Pelobacter seleniigenes DSM 18267: one gene and its partner. The protein of the gene in region 2 interacts with the protein of the main gene of each other region in a pairwise test. Links are inferred from orthologs where the notes say so. Each region holds a gene or a part of one and is shown on either strand. Other genes may lie near its edges.

Region 1 (3,330 bases), on a different replicon or contig from region 2:
TCATGGGCGGATTGACCCTTGCTCTGTTTTTTGTTGGCAGGGGTCGCAAAGGGCAGCGACGGATCACCCGCCCCATGGGTGCTCTGCTGATCCTCGTTTATCTCTGTTATTCCGGATATCTGCTGGGTAAAGTTGTCGGTATCGTTTAGCCTGGACTTGACCGCCAATCTTTTTTGACTGTTCTGTTTTTGTCATTTCATTACATTCACTTTTGTGAGCGCCTCCCGGATTCACTGCCTGCCTGTACGGTTGAAGCTTGTCCATTAGTCATTTCAGTGAAAATCATTTTCAAAATACAATGAACACCTCTAACCTACGGACATTTTTTAAGTCTGAATTGATTCGACACGAACTGAACGATGGAGTTGACTTTCTTTTTCAAAAAGAATAATATTCTATGGAAATGGAGAATTAGAGAATGATCGACGAAATTGACCACAAAATACTGGCGATCCTTCAGGAGAAAGCCCGTATCCCGAATGCCGAAGTTGCCCGTCAAGTTAATATGGCACCTTCCGCCGTGCTGGAAAGAATTCGCAAGCTCGAAGAACGGGGCATTATTGAAGGGTACGAGGTCCGCCTCAATCCGGCCGCCTTCAACCAGGGCCTGACCGCTTTTGTGCAGGTTTATGCGATCTCTTCGGATCGAGCCGACCTTGCGGGCCGATTAGCTCAGGTGACCGGGGTGCAGGATGTGCATCAGGTCGCTGGAGAAGATGGCCACCTGCTCAAGCTCCGGGTTGCTGACAATACCGAACTTGGTAGAATTCTGGCCGAAGAGATCGGGACCATTCCAGGGGTTCAGCAAACCAAAACCAGTATCGTTTTAAATACCATCAAAGAAACCCGAAAAATTGACCTAACCCGGCTAGTAGCGGAATAAAAGGAGTCTGTTCATGCCCATGTCACAGAGTTTTAAAGAGCGTTTGTTTCCCATTGCCCAGCAGTTGGTTGATCATTATGGTACGCCTTTTCATATTTACGATGAAGTCGGTATCCGCGAGACCGGTGAAGCACTGAAAAAAGCTTTCGCAGGGATTGACGGATTTCGTGAATACTATGCGGTTAAGGCATTGCCCAACCCTCGTATTCTCAAACTGATGCACGACATGGGTTTTGGGTTTGACTGCAGTTCCATCGCCGAATTGGTGCTGAGCCGGCAGATTGGTGCACGTGCCGAAGACCTCATGTTCACCTCAAACAATACCACTGCAGCCGAGTTTGCCGCAGCCGCAGCCGACGGGGGGAGCATCCTGAACCTGGACGATATGTCCCTGATTGAAAAAGTTCCCGAATTCCCTGAGCTGGTCTGCTTCCGTTACAATCCGGGTCCGCGCCGGACCGGTAATGTGATTATCGGCAATCCGGTTGAGGCAAAATACGGGGTCAGCCATGAGCAGGTCGTCGAGGCCTACCGACTGGCTCGGGCCAGAGGCGCCAAGCGCTTCGGACTGCACACCATGGTCGCCTCCAACGAACTGGATTACACCTATATGGTTGAAACGGCCCGGATGGTCCTGGAGATTGTTGAGACGGTCTCCGCCGAGTTGGATATCCGCTTTGAATTCGTCAATATCGGTGGTGGGTTCGGAATTCCTTATCGACCCGAGCAGGAAGCCCTGAATATCTCTGCCCTGGCCGCCGAGGTTACCGGGTTGTTCAACGCGTTTAAAGAGCAACATGGCTATGCACCGCGCATGTACATGGAGAGCGGTCGGTTCATGACCGGGCCGCATGGTTGCCTGGTGACCACGGCCATTAATCATAAGCAGATTTATCGCAACTATATCGGCCTTGATGCCTGCATGTCCTCGTTGATGCGTCCGGCCCTTTACGGCGCCTATCATCACATCGACATCCTTGGCAAAGAGGCGGCACCAAAGGATCATGTTTATGATCTGGTCGGTTCACTGTGCGAAAATAATGACAAGTTTGCCGTTCAGCGGGAACTTCCGCAAATTGTTGATGGTGACATCGTGGTGATCCATGATACCGGTGCTCACGGTCATGCCATGGGATTCCAATACAATGCACGCCTGCGGCCGAAGGAACTGCTCATGCGTGCTGACGGCAGTGTTGAATTGATCCGACGGGAAGAGACGTTAGAGGATTACTTCGCTACCCTGAATTTCGACGCCGACAGTTTCAAGCCGACTGCGAACTGATAACGACCGTGTCCAGATCTGTAACAAGCACCACTCCTGAAATCCTGCCGCCGTTGTCCGTTGAAGCACTGGTCAATGGCGGGGCAGGGCTGGTTCGCCATGAGGGGCAGGTCGTTTTCGTCCCGCATACCGCTGTCGGCGATGTCATTACCTGTGCGATTAGCAAGCGTAAAAAAACCTATGCCGAGGCTCGGCTGGTCGATCTGGTCGAACCCGGCCCGGGGCGCTGTCAACCGATTTGCCCGGTCGCCGGAGAGTGCGGTGGCTGTCAATGGCAGCATCTTGCCTATCCGGAACAGGCCTTCTGGAAAGATTATCTATTTCGGCAGACACTTATTCGCCGTTGCAGCATCAGTGAAGAGCGGATTCTGCCATTGCTGGTGGCTCCGGAACCATTTGCCTACCGCAGCCGTGTGCAGATCAAATGTCACAATACCGGGGCCGGTTTCATTACCGGATTTTACCGGCCCCAAAGCCGCTATGTTGTTGGCGTGGAGCACTGTCCGCTGATTCCTGATAAGCTGAACGGATTACTAGGTGAATTGCGTATCCGTATCAATGGTTCATTTTTTGCGGGGGAGATTCCCCAGATCGATCTGGCCATTGACGACCACGACAAATGCACTGCGGTGGTCCACTACCTTGGCCATCACAGCTCGGACCTTGCTGACCGGCTTGGGGCTTTGCAGGGGCTGGCTGATATTTTTCTGCAGCAGGGCACCAAGAAAAAGATTCAGACGGTCTGTGGCGATGGCCGACTGGGTATTCTCGTCGACGAACCTCCATTGGAATTGAAGTATTTGGTTGGCGGATTTGCCCAAATCAATCTGGCCCAGAATCGGGTGATGGTGGCAAAGGTTCTCGATTTGCTGAACTGGTCCAAAAATGACCGGGTTGTTGACCTGTATTGCGGGATGGGCAATTTTTCTCTGCCGCTGGCCCGACGGGTTGATCGGGTGCTAGGCGTTGAAGAGTCGCCGTTGTCGATCGCGATGGCAAAACAGAACGCTGTCGATAACGGACTTTTGAATGCACATTTTCAGTGCCATTCGGCCGAACAGGACCTGAGCGGATTGCTCGCCTCGTTTCCGGTTGACATCCTGATCCTTGATCCGCCCCGAAGCGGCGCATACGAGGTAATGAAACAGATTGCCGAGAAAATGGT
Region 2 (8,257 bases):
TTTCGATGAGGGACAAACAACACGGAGGCCACAGTGGCCTCCGTGCTCAGCTTTGCTGCCCAGGTCCGATTTGAATTTGGACGGGTTGGTTGTTTTAGAACTGGGAGCCGCTCATTCAGCTTCTGCAGCCGGGACCACAGGGACGCATCATAGCTCCGCCGGACCGGCCCGGGCCGTCACAAGACCGGCCGCCCTGCCTGCCGAAGAATCCCCAGCCCATTTCCTTGAGCTGGTCAGCCTTTACCCGCTGCTCCGGAGTCAGAATTGAAGAGACGGCCTGCTGCATTTTGGCCCGTTGAACCATCATTTCGGTTCTTAAATCAGCTTGCTTCTGCGCGATAGCCCGGAATTCGGCCTCATTGAATGTGTCTGCGGACCGATAGCTGTTCATTTCAGCGCGGCCGGCCAGCATCTTGTCACGGAGCGCCTGGTGGGCTTTCCACTGCTGGTCGAAAAGATCGGCAAGCTGTTGTTTCTGGTCGGCAGTCAGGTCCAGCACGACTGCCATGCGCTCAAGGCGTTGGCTGGCCCGCTGCTGGTGTTGCTCGTAGGTCATCGGAGCACCCATGCCAGCCCCTCTTGCCCCCGGGCCGGAGCAATTGCGGCCGTACCCGCCGCCCCAGGCAAAAGCTGACCCGGCGGTGAAAAGCAAAGCCATCAACAGGGTTGGTATCATCAACTGTTTCTTCATTGTGTGGTCTCCTTATGTTGGATGTTGGAGTGATTTCCGAATTGCTGATGGTGCAACTTTAACTCAACCTATCTGAAGTGTGGGTTAAGAGCTGTAAAGATATGTTAAGTTAGAAAAATCATGAAAACAGAGGCACTTAACAAATTTTTACATCAGCGCTGTCGCGTTTTCAGTATATTGATCGGAAGACCAAAAGGAGATCCTATGAAAGATATACTGGTGATTGATGATGACCTGGAATTGTGCGAACTGCTGACCGATTATTTGCAGGGCGAAGGGTTTTCCGTGTCTACTGTCAATCATGGGGTGACAGGTGCCGCGGAAGCTCTTGATGAAAGTCATGAGCTGGTTGTCCTCGATGTGATGTTACCGGGCCTGAATGGCTTCGACGTACTCCGAAAGATTCGTGAGCAGAGCAGGATTCCGGTGATTATGTTAACCGCCCGCGGCGATGATATCGATCGTATCGTCGGCCTTGAACTCGGGGCCGACGACTATTTACCGAAACCTTTTAATCCACGCGAACTGGTTGCACGCATCCGTGCCATTCAACGCCGCACTGAGCAATTGGAGCCGGCCGGAGCCAGGAAAACAACCGAGCTGAAGGTCGGGGATGTGGTGTTCAATGCGACCAGTAGAACGGTGAAACGAGGCGGGGAAAACATCGAATTGACCTCGGTCGAGTTCAATCTGCTGGAGGAACTGCTGGCCAATGCCGGGGACGTGATCAGCAGGGAGGATCTGGTGCAGAAGGTCCTGGGACGCCGCCTCTCCGCTTATGATCGCAGCATTGATGTGCATGTCAGCGCCTTGCGCAAAAAGCTGGGTCATTCCAGCGGCGGTAGTGAGCGCATCCGCACGGTGCGGGGAATCGGTTATATCTATTGTCGGCCGGAGAATGACGCCTGATGCGCAGCCTGTTCTGGAAGATTTTCCTTTATTTTCTGCTGATCATCGTGCTGGTCTCCGGGGTGGTTGTGGTCTTGACCTTTTTGCGCGACCAGGAGTTTCCGCCCTTGGCTCATCAGGGGTTTGCCCGGCGCGCGATTACCGATTACGGCCTGGACGCCATCAAGGTTTACGAACAGTCCGGGGTTGACCAGCTCGATCAATATGTCGATCGGCTGGCGGACAGTTCAGGGATCAGGCTGGTCCTGTTTGATCAGACTGGCCGCGCCCTGACCAAACGGATGGTGCCGCGGCGGATGCTGCGGATGGCGCAGCGGGCCATGCGCAGCGGGGAAATCGTTTTGCCGATGATGGGCGCGCACAACGGTTTGGCCGGAACCGTGGTTGCGCCCTCGGGAGCGACTTATGTGGTGTCTGTCAGCCTGCCGGAGCGGCCGCGGCCGAGGGACCTGGTGCGCGGGGTAACGCATGGCTTTCTGGGCTGGCAATTACTTTTATTATTGGCGGTAACAGCACTGGTTTGTTATGTGCTTGCCCGCTCCCTGACTTCCCCCATTGGACAACTGCGCTCGGCAACCCGGCGCTTCGCAGCCGGGGACCTGTCGACCCGGATCGGCAGTAAAATCGCCGGCGGCAATGAATTGGCCGGACTGGCGCGTGATTTTGACGAGATGGCGGAGAAAATAGAGGTGTTGGTCGGCTCCCAGCAGCGCCTGCTTCGCGATATTTCCCATGAACTGCGCTCGCCGCTGGCCCGGCTCGGTATCGCGCTGGAACTGGCCAGGCAGCATGAACATGGAGAGCCGCGCCGGAAAGCCCTGGATCGCATTGAGCTGGAGTCGGAGCGGATGAACGATATGATCGGTCAGTTGCTCAGTCTGACGCGTCTGGAAAGCCACCGCAGTGTCGTGCCCATGGAGCCGTTCGATCTTGCCGATCTTCTCGCGCGGTTGGTCAAGGATGCTGACTTCGAAGCGGCCAGCCGCAATTGTCATGTGCTGTTCAATGGTCCCGAGCAGTGCCAGCTGACCGGTTCAGAAGAGCTGCTCGCCCAGGCGTTTGAAAATATGATTCGCAATGCCGTGAAATATACCGCCGACGGCAGCGAAGTTCAGGTGACGTTGCGAGTTCACCAGCATGAGCTGATTGTGCAGGTCGCCGACCGTGGCCCGGGAGTTCCGGAAGAAAGCCTGACCAAAATATTTGCTCCCTTCTACCGGGTTGCTGACGATCGCGACCGTAAAAGCGGGGGCACCGGCATCGGCCTGGCCATTGCCCAACGCGCGGTGCATCTGCATCGTGGTTCGATTGCTGCCAGCAACCGGCCCGGTGGTGGGTTGCTGATTGAAGTTCGCCTTAATATTTAAATATATATATCTTGATTGAATGCCGGTGGCTGCGCTAAGATGGCGCAAACATATCAATGGAGCTCGTTATGGACTGGCTATATCTCATCGGAATCATCGTCGCCTGGTATGTATTGAACCGCTGGATTCTCCCGCGGCTGGGGATACAGACATGAATGGCGGACAGTTGTCAGCTTCCGCGTGACGGGAGCAAAAAAACAGGCTCAACGGAACAATCCGAGAAAAAATAATCACCCCAAAAAAGCTTCAGGGATCTCTGGATTCCTGAAGCTTTTTTGCTCCTTTTCTTGCGCCTTTCGACCGTGGCGGACTTCCTTTAAAACCACCACCTGAACAAATCCGGCAGATGACCAGGCCGGGCCAACTGCTGGTAATTACAGATAAGGTGAAAAGAGTTTGCAGAACGAATCGCGCAACCGCAACGGCAGGGAGCGCTGGTCCACTTCTTCCAGGGAAATTTCGCGGGAATTGCTGCGAGCCCGGTCAAAATGGCCGATTAGCTCAGCAACCGTCGGATGATCGAATATTTCAACATTGAATTCAAAGTTAAGCCGCAAACTGCGCGGATCCAGGTTGGCGGAGCCGACCAGGGCATATTCATCGTCGACCAGCAGCAGTTTGCTGTGCACGAAAGGCGGCGGCTGAAAGAAGATGTGGGTATTCAATTCCAGCAGTTCGAACAGATAGGCACTGGAAGCCCAGGCCACATAAGGCAGGTTATTTTTTTCCGGCAACAGGATGTCGACCCGCACGCCGCGCAGGGAGGCTGCATTGATGGCGGCCAACTGGGCACGATTGGGGATGAAGTAGGGGGTCATGATGCGGATATGACTTTTGGCGCAGGACATAGCGCCGATCAACAGCCAGTTCAGTTTTTCGTGCTGTTCATTGGGGCCGGCGCTGATGCCGCGGCAGCAGGCCGATCCGACCACTGGCGATGACGGCCAATCGCGCGGTTTCCGTTTGGAGCCGGTGGCAAAGTGCCAGTCTTCCATGAACGCATCGCGCAATTGGGCGCAGACCGGTCCTTCCAGCTGGAAATGAATGTCGATGACCCGCCGCGGATCCGAGTTATTGGCCAGGTGCTTTTGGCGGATGTTCATCCCCCCGGTAAAGCTTACGGTATGATCGACAACCAGCAGCTTCCGATGGTTTCTTAAATTGAAGTACAGACTTTGCGGCAGGGTCAGCGGCAGAAAAACCGCGGTCTGTACTTTAGTGTTTTTAAAATGGCGGCGAATTTTGCCGAAGGAATAGAGTTCTCCGTAGGCATCGATGAGCACGCGGACATCAAGGCCGCGTTCAGCAGCTGCGGTCAGGGCGGTTGCGAATTGCAGGCCGACAGCGTCGGGTTTGATGATGTAGCTGGAGAGGAAGACCGAATCTTTGGCGGCGTTGATGGCTGCCAGCATGGCCGGATAGGCCTGTTCGCCATTGTGCAGAACGGTAACTTTATTGCCGTACAGCAACGGCCGGCGGGTGACGGAATCGGACAGGGTGATCAGGGCCTGGCTGGTGCTGCTGGTTGGGAACTGTTTGAGATCGGCCGGGTGGGGCGGTTGATTGACATGCAGCCAATGCATCCCCTGCCCTTGTTCCTGCAATTCGCGAGCTCGGGTGCGGATGCGATTGACGCCTAGCAACAAATAAAGCAGAGCGCCGACACCAGGTAACGCCAGGCAGGTAATGATCCAGCCGAGAGCTGCACGCGGATCGCGTTTGCTCAGTAACGCGTGTCCGGCCGCGAGCAGAGAGATCATCCAGAGGATGGTCAGCAGTAACGGCAGCATGGGCCTCCCGGTGCATTGGCGGACTGTTGTGAACAGTCTCAAGGGCTCATCATTGAGCCACTCATTGCAATGGAAAAATCATTCCCGAAACCGATCCGGTTGTGAAAATACAGCCGCTTGAGTCCATGGGCAAAGGAGCAGGCTCAATAAACCTGCTCCGGCGGGATCGGATTCCCGTTGCGGCCGGTCTGAATAAACGGATTCAGTGACCGGCGAAGCAACATGAAAGGTCCAGAAAGATTATCAGGTTTGTCTCTTTCTGTCTATCAAGCTGTTGAAAAAGTAGGTGTTTTTACTGATCTCCGGCTGGGCGGTCAGAGGCGCAGCCGGAGATGAAGGATCAGCGTAAGGAGGTTCCGCAACGGGGGCAGGTTAGGACGGTATTGGTGGAGACTTTTTCACCGCAGGTCGGACAATTGAACCAGTGGCGGCAAAAGCGGCACTGTTGTTCGGAGAGACCCTGCTTTTTCTTACATTTCGGACAGCGACGGTACATCTTTCTGCTTTTCAGATAATCTTCGAAAAAAAGGCCGCAGCGCGGACATTCAGTGGCACCAGGCTTGACCGTCGCTTCGCAACCGGGCAACGGGCATTTAAGGACTGTTTTGCAGCTGTTGCACCAGTACTCACCTTTGAGGGGTTCTCCACACTGTGGACATTTTTTGATAGCCATCGTTGACTCCATGAATCGATTCTGGTCGATGTCGGTTCGATACAGGTTTCTATCATAGTCGACAAAAATCGGATTGCCAAGAGCCAACCGGGAACGAGGACATTATCAGCCTGTCAACTTTGCCGGCAGGCTGATAATGCAAAGGTTGTGCGGGGGTGAAAAGATGAAGAGGCCTGAGCGGGAGCAGTCGGTATTTCACCAAACAAAAAAGCTGCCCGGGCGGGACAGCTTTTTTGTTTGGTAACTCCAGATGTTTGCTGCTTACTGCTCCAGTTTAGCGGTCAACTGCGGCGTTTCACGCTTCATGACGAACAGGTAGCTTTCTTTGAGCTTTTTGGTGAACAGGGTTCCCAGCCACAGCGGGCTCCAGACCACGCCGGCCATGAGCCAGCGCTTCAGCGCCCCGGTATCGGTCTTATCCGCCGTAATGGTCAGATCGATTTCCTCATAGCCCTGGTGAGAAATCGAGACCTGGTGTTGCTTCCCACTGCTTAATTTATAGTCATAGTAGAGCGGGGTCTGGCCGACGGCCTGGCCGTTGATCATGACAATCGCTCCGGGTGGTTCGGACTGAATCAGGGCCTGTTGCGAAGCGCATGCGCTCAGAAAGACCAACAACAGGATCATGGCGACACATTTACTTATCATTTTATAACTTTTCATTTGCTGCTCCAGCTACGCAACTTCTAAAAAACTGTACTGGAAACTGTTGAGTTTAACTTCTTGGTCATTGTTAATCTGCAATGCCTGTGCCCTTAATCGCCGGTCTCCGCGATTATCTGGCCGGAGCAGGAAAAAAAATTATAAATGATTTGATTCAGCGCAGATAACTTTCCTTCATGAACTGCCCGCATCTTATCGACGCGTTGGCGGCAAGGGTTAAATTTCTAATTCAGCGACATTATTTGTCAGCCTGTGCAGATTTTGCGTATTGTCCGACTTCGCTGCTCAGATAAGGGCTCAAGAACTGTCCGGTATGGGATTCGGCACAGGCGGCGACCTCCTCGGGGGTTCCGCTGGCCACAATCAGGCCACCGTTGCGGCCGCCCTCCGGACCCAGGTCGATGACATAGTCGGCGGTCTTGATGACGTCGAGATTGTGTTCGATGACCACCACGGTATTGCCGGTTTCAACCAGCCGGTTCAAAACCTCCAGCAGTTTGTGGATATCCGCGAAATGCAGTCCCGTAGTCGGCTCGTCAAGGATGTAGATGGTCTTGCCGGTTGCGCGTTTGCCCAGCTCCCGCGCCAGCTTAACCCGCTGGGCCTCGCCGCCGGAGAGGGTGGTGGCACTTTGGCCCAACTTGATGTAGCCGAGGCCGACGTCACGGATGGTCTCCAGCTTATTGCTGATTTTCGGGATGTTCTCCAGGAAGTGGCTGGCCTGATTGACCGTCATGTCGAGCACTTCGGCAATGCTTTTGCCTTTGTACTTGACCTCCAGGGTTTCCCGGTTGTAGCGGGCGCCTTTGCAGACTTCACATTGGACATAAACATCGGGCAGGAAGTGCATTTCGATCTTAATGATCCCGTCGCCGCTGCAGGCTTCGCAGCGGCCGCCTTTGACATTAAAGGAGAAGCGGCCCGGTTTGTAGCCGCGGATTTTTGCCTCGGGCAGCTGCGCGAACAGTTCACGGATGTCGGTGAATACCCCGGTATAGGTGGCCGGATTGGAGCGGGGAGTTCGGCCGATGGGGGACTGGTCGATATCAATGACCTTGTCGAGCTGCTCGAGCCCGCGGATATCCTTGACCGGACCGGACTTGTCGCGGGCGCGGTGCAGGCGCTGGGCAAGGGCCTTGTACAGGGTTTCGATCACCAGGGACGATTTGCCCGAGCCGGAAACCCCGGTAAAGCAGGTCAGCACGCCGAGGGGAATTTTAACATCGATATCGCGCAGGTTATTGGCTCGGGCGCCGATAACCTCCAGCCAGCGGTCGGTGCCGCGGCGTAACTCGGGCACCGGGATCTGTCGCTGCCCGGAAAGGTATTCCCCGGTCAGCGAACCGGGCACGGCCATCACTTCTTCCGGGGTGCCCTGGGCGACCACTTCGCCGCCGTGGACCCCAGCGGCGGGGCCCATGTCGATAACATGGTCGGCCGCACCGATGGTCTCCTCGTCATGTTCAACCACCAGCACGGTATTACCTAGATCGCGCAGCCGTTTCAGGGTCATCAGCAGGCGCTGATTGTCACGCTGATGCAGGCCGATAGACGGTTCGTCCAGGATATAGAGCACCCCGGTCAATGAAGAGCCGATCTGGGTGGCCAACCTGATCCGCTGTCCTTCACCACCGCTCAAGGTGCCGGCACTGCGGTCCAGGGTCAGATAGTCCAGGCCGACATGGGACAGAAAGGAGAGCCGTTCGCGGATTTCCTTGAGAATCCGCCGGGCGATCTCCATGGCCTTCGGGGGCAGTTCCAGGCCTTTGAAAAAAGTTTCCGCTTCAGCAATGGACAGGGCGGTCACCTGCTGGATGTTTTGCTCGCCAATGGTGACATGGAGGGCTTCCGGCCGCAGCCGGGCGCCATTACAGGTCTGGCAGGGAATCACGCTCATAAAGCGTTCAAGATTCTCGCGGACGCTGTCCGAATCCGTTTCATGATAGCGCCGCTCCAGGTTGGGAATGACCCCTTCAAAGGGTTTTTCATAAAAATGGCGGCGGTCACCCTGGTCGTAGAAGAAGCGCACGTTCTCTTCCCCGGAGCCGTAGAGGATGATCTGCTGAATCGGTTCCGGAATTTTGCCGAAGGGGGTGCGGATATCGAACTGATAATGACTGGCCAATGCTTCGAGCAGGGCCTGATAATAATAACCGGTGCGGGT

What was found.
Region 1: the proteins of N909_RS0108895 (region 2) and N909_RS0122735 interact in binary tests that used the Escherichia coli proteins (3 or more experiments, as listed by UniProt). The link is inferred for Pelobacter seleniigenes DSM 18267 from one-to-one orthologs.

Annotation. Positions count from the first base shown.
Region 1 is NZ_JOMG01000005.1:327,778-331,107, forward strand. Bases 44-3,030 are described here. They hold N909_RS0122735 (diaminopimelate decarboxylase), read left to right. Parts: upstream 44-896; coding sequence 897-2,165; downstream 2,166-3,030. Other genes in these bases: N909_RS0122725 (calcium/sodium antiporter), read left to right, coding at 44-149; N909_RS0122730 (Lrp/AsnC family transcriptional regulator), read left to right, coding at 419-883; N909_RS0122740 (class I SAM-dependent RNA methyltransferase), read left to right, coding at 2,174-3,030. In the rest of the region: more of N909_RS0122725, read left to right, coding at 1-43; more of N909_RS0122740, read left to right, coding at 3,031-3,330. UniProt on the Escherichia coli protein: Specifically catalyzes the decarboxylation of meso-diaminopimelate (meso-DAP) to L-lysine. Is not active against the DD- or LL-isomers of diaminopimelate.
Region 2 is NZ_JOMG01000002.1:1,348,010-1,356,266, reverse strand. Bases 1-2,747 are described here. They hold N909_RS0108895 (response regulator transcription factor), read left to right. Parts: upstream 1-895; coding sequence 896-1,600; downstream 1,601-2,747. Other genes in these bases: N909_RS0108890 (ATP-binding protein), read left to right, coding at 1,600-2,747; N909_RS24545 (Spy/CpxP family protein refolding chaperone), read right to left, coding at 116-691. Also shown: more of N909_RS0108890, read left to right, coding at 2,748-2,967; cls (cardiolipin synthase), read right to left, coding at 3,342-4,757; N909_RS25245 (hypothetical protein), read right to left, coding at 5,098-5,430; N909_RS0108870 (PEGA domain-containing protein), read right to left, coding at 5,692-6,093; excinuclease ABC subunit UvrA, read right to left, coding at 6,332-8,257. UniProt on the Escherichia coli protein: Response regulator member of the two-component regulatory system CpxA/CpxR which responds to envelope stress response by activating expression of downstream genes including cpxP, degP, dsbA and ppiA.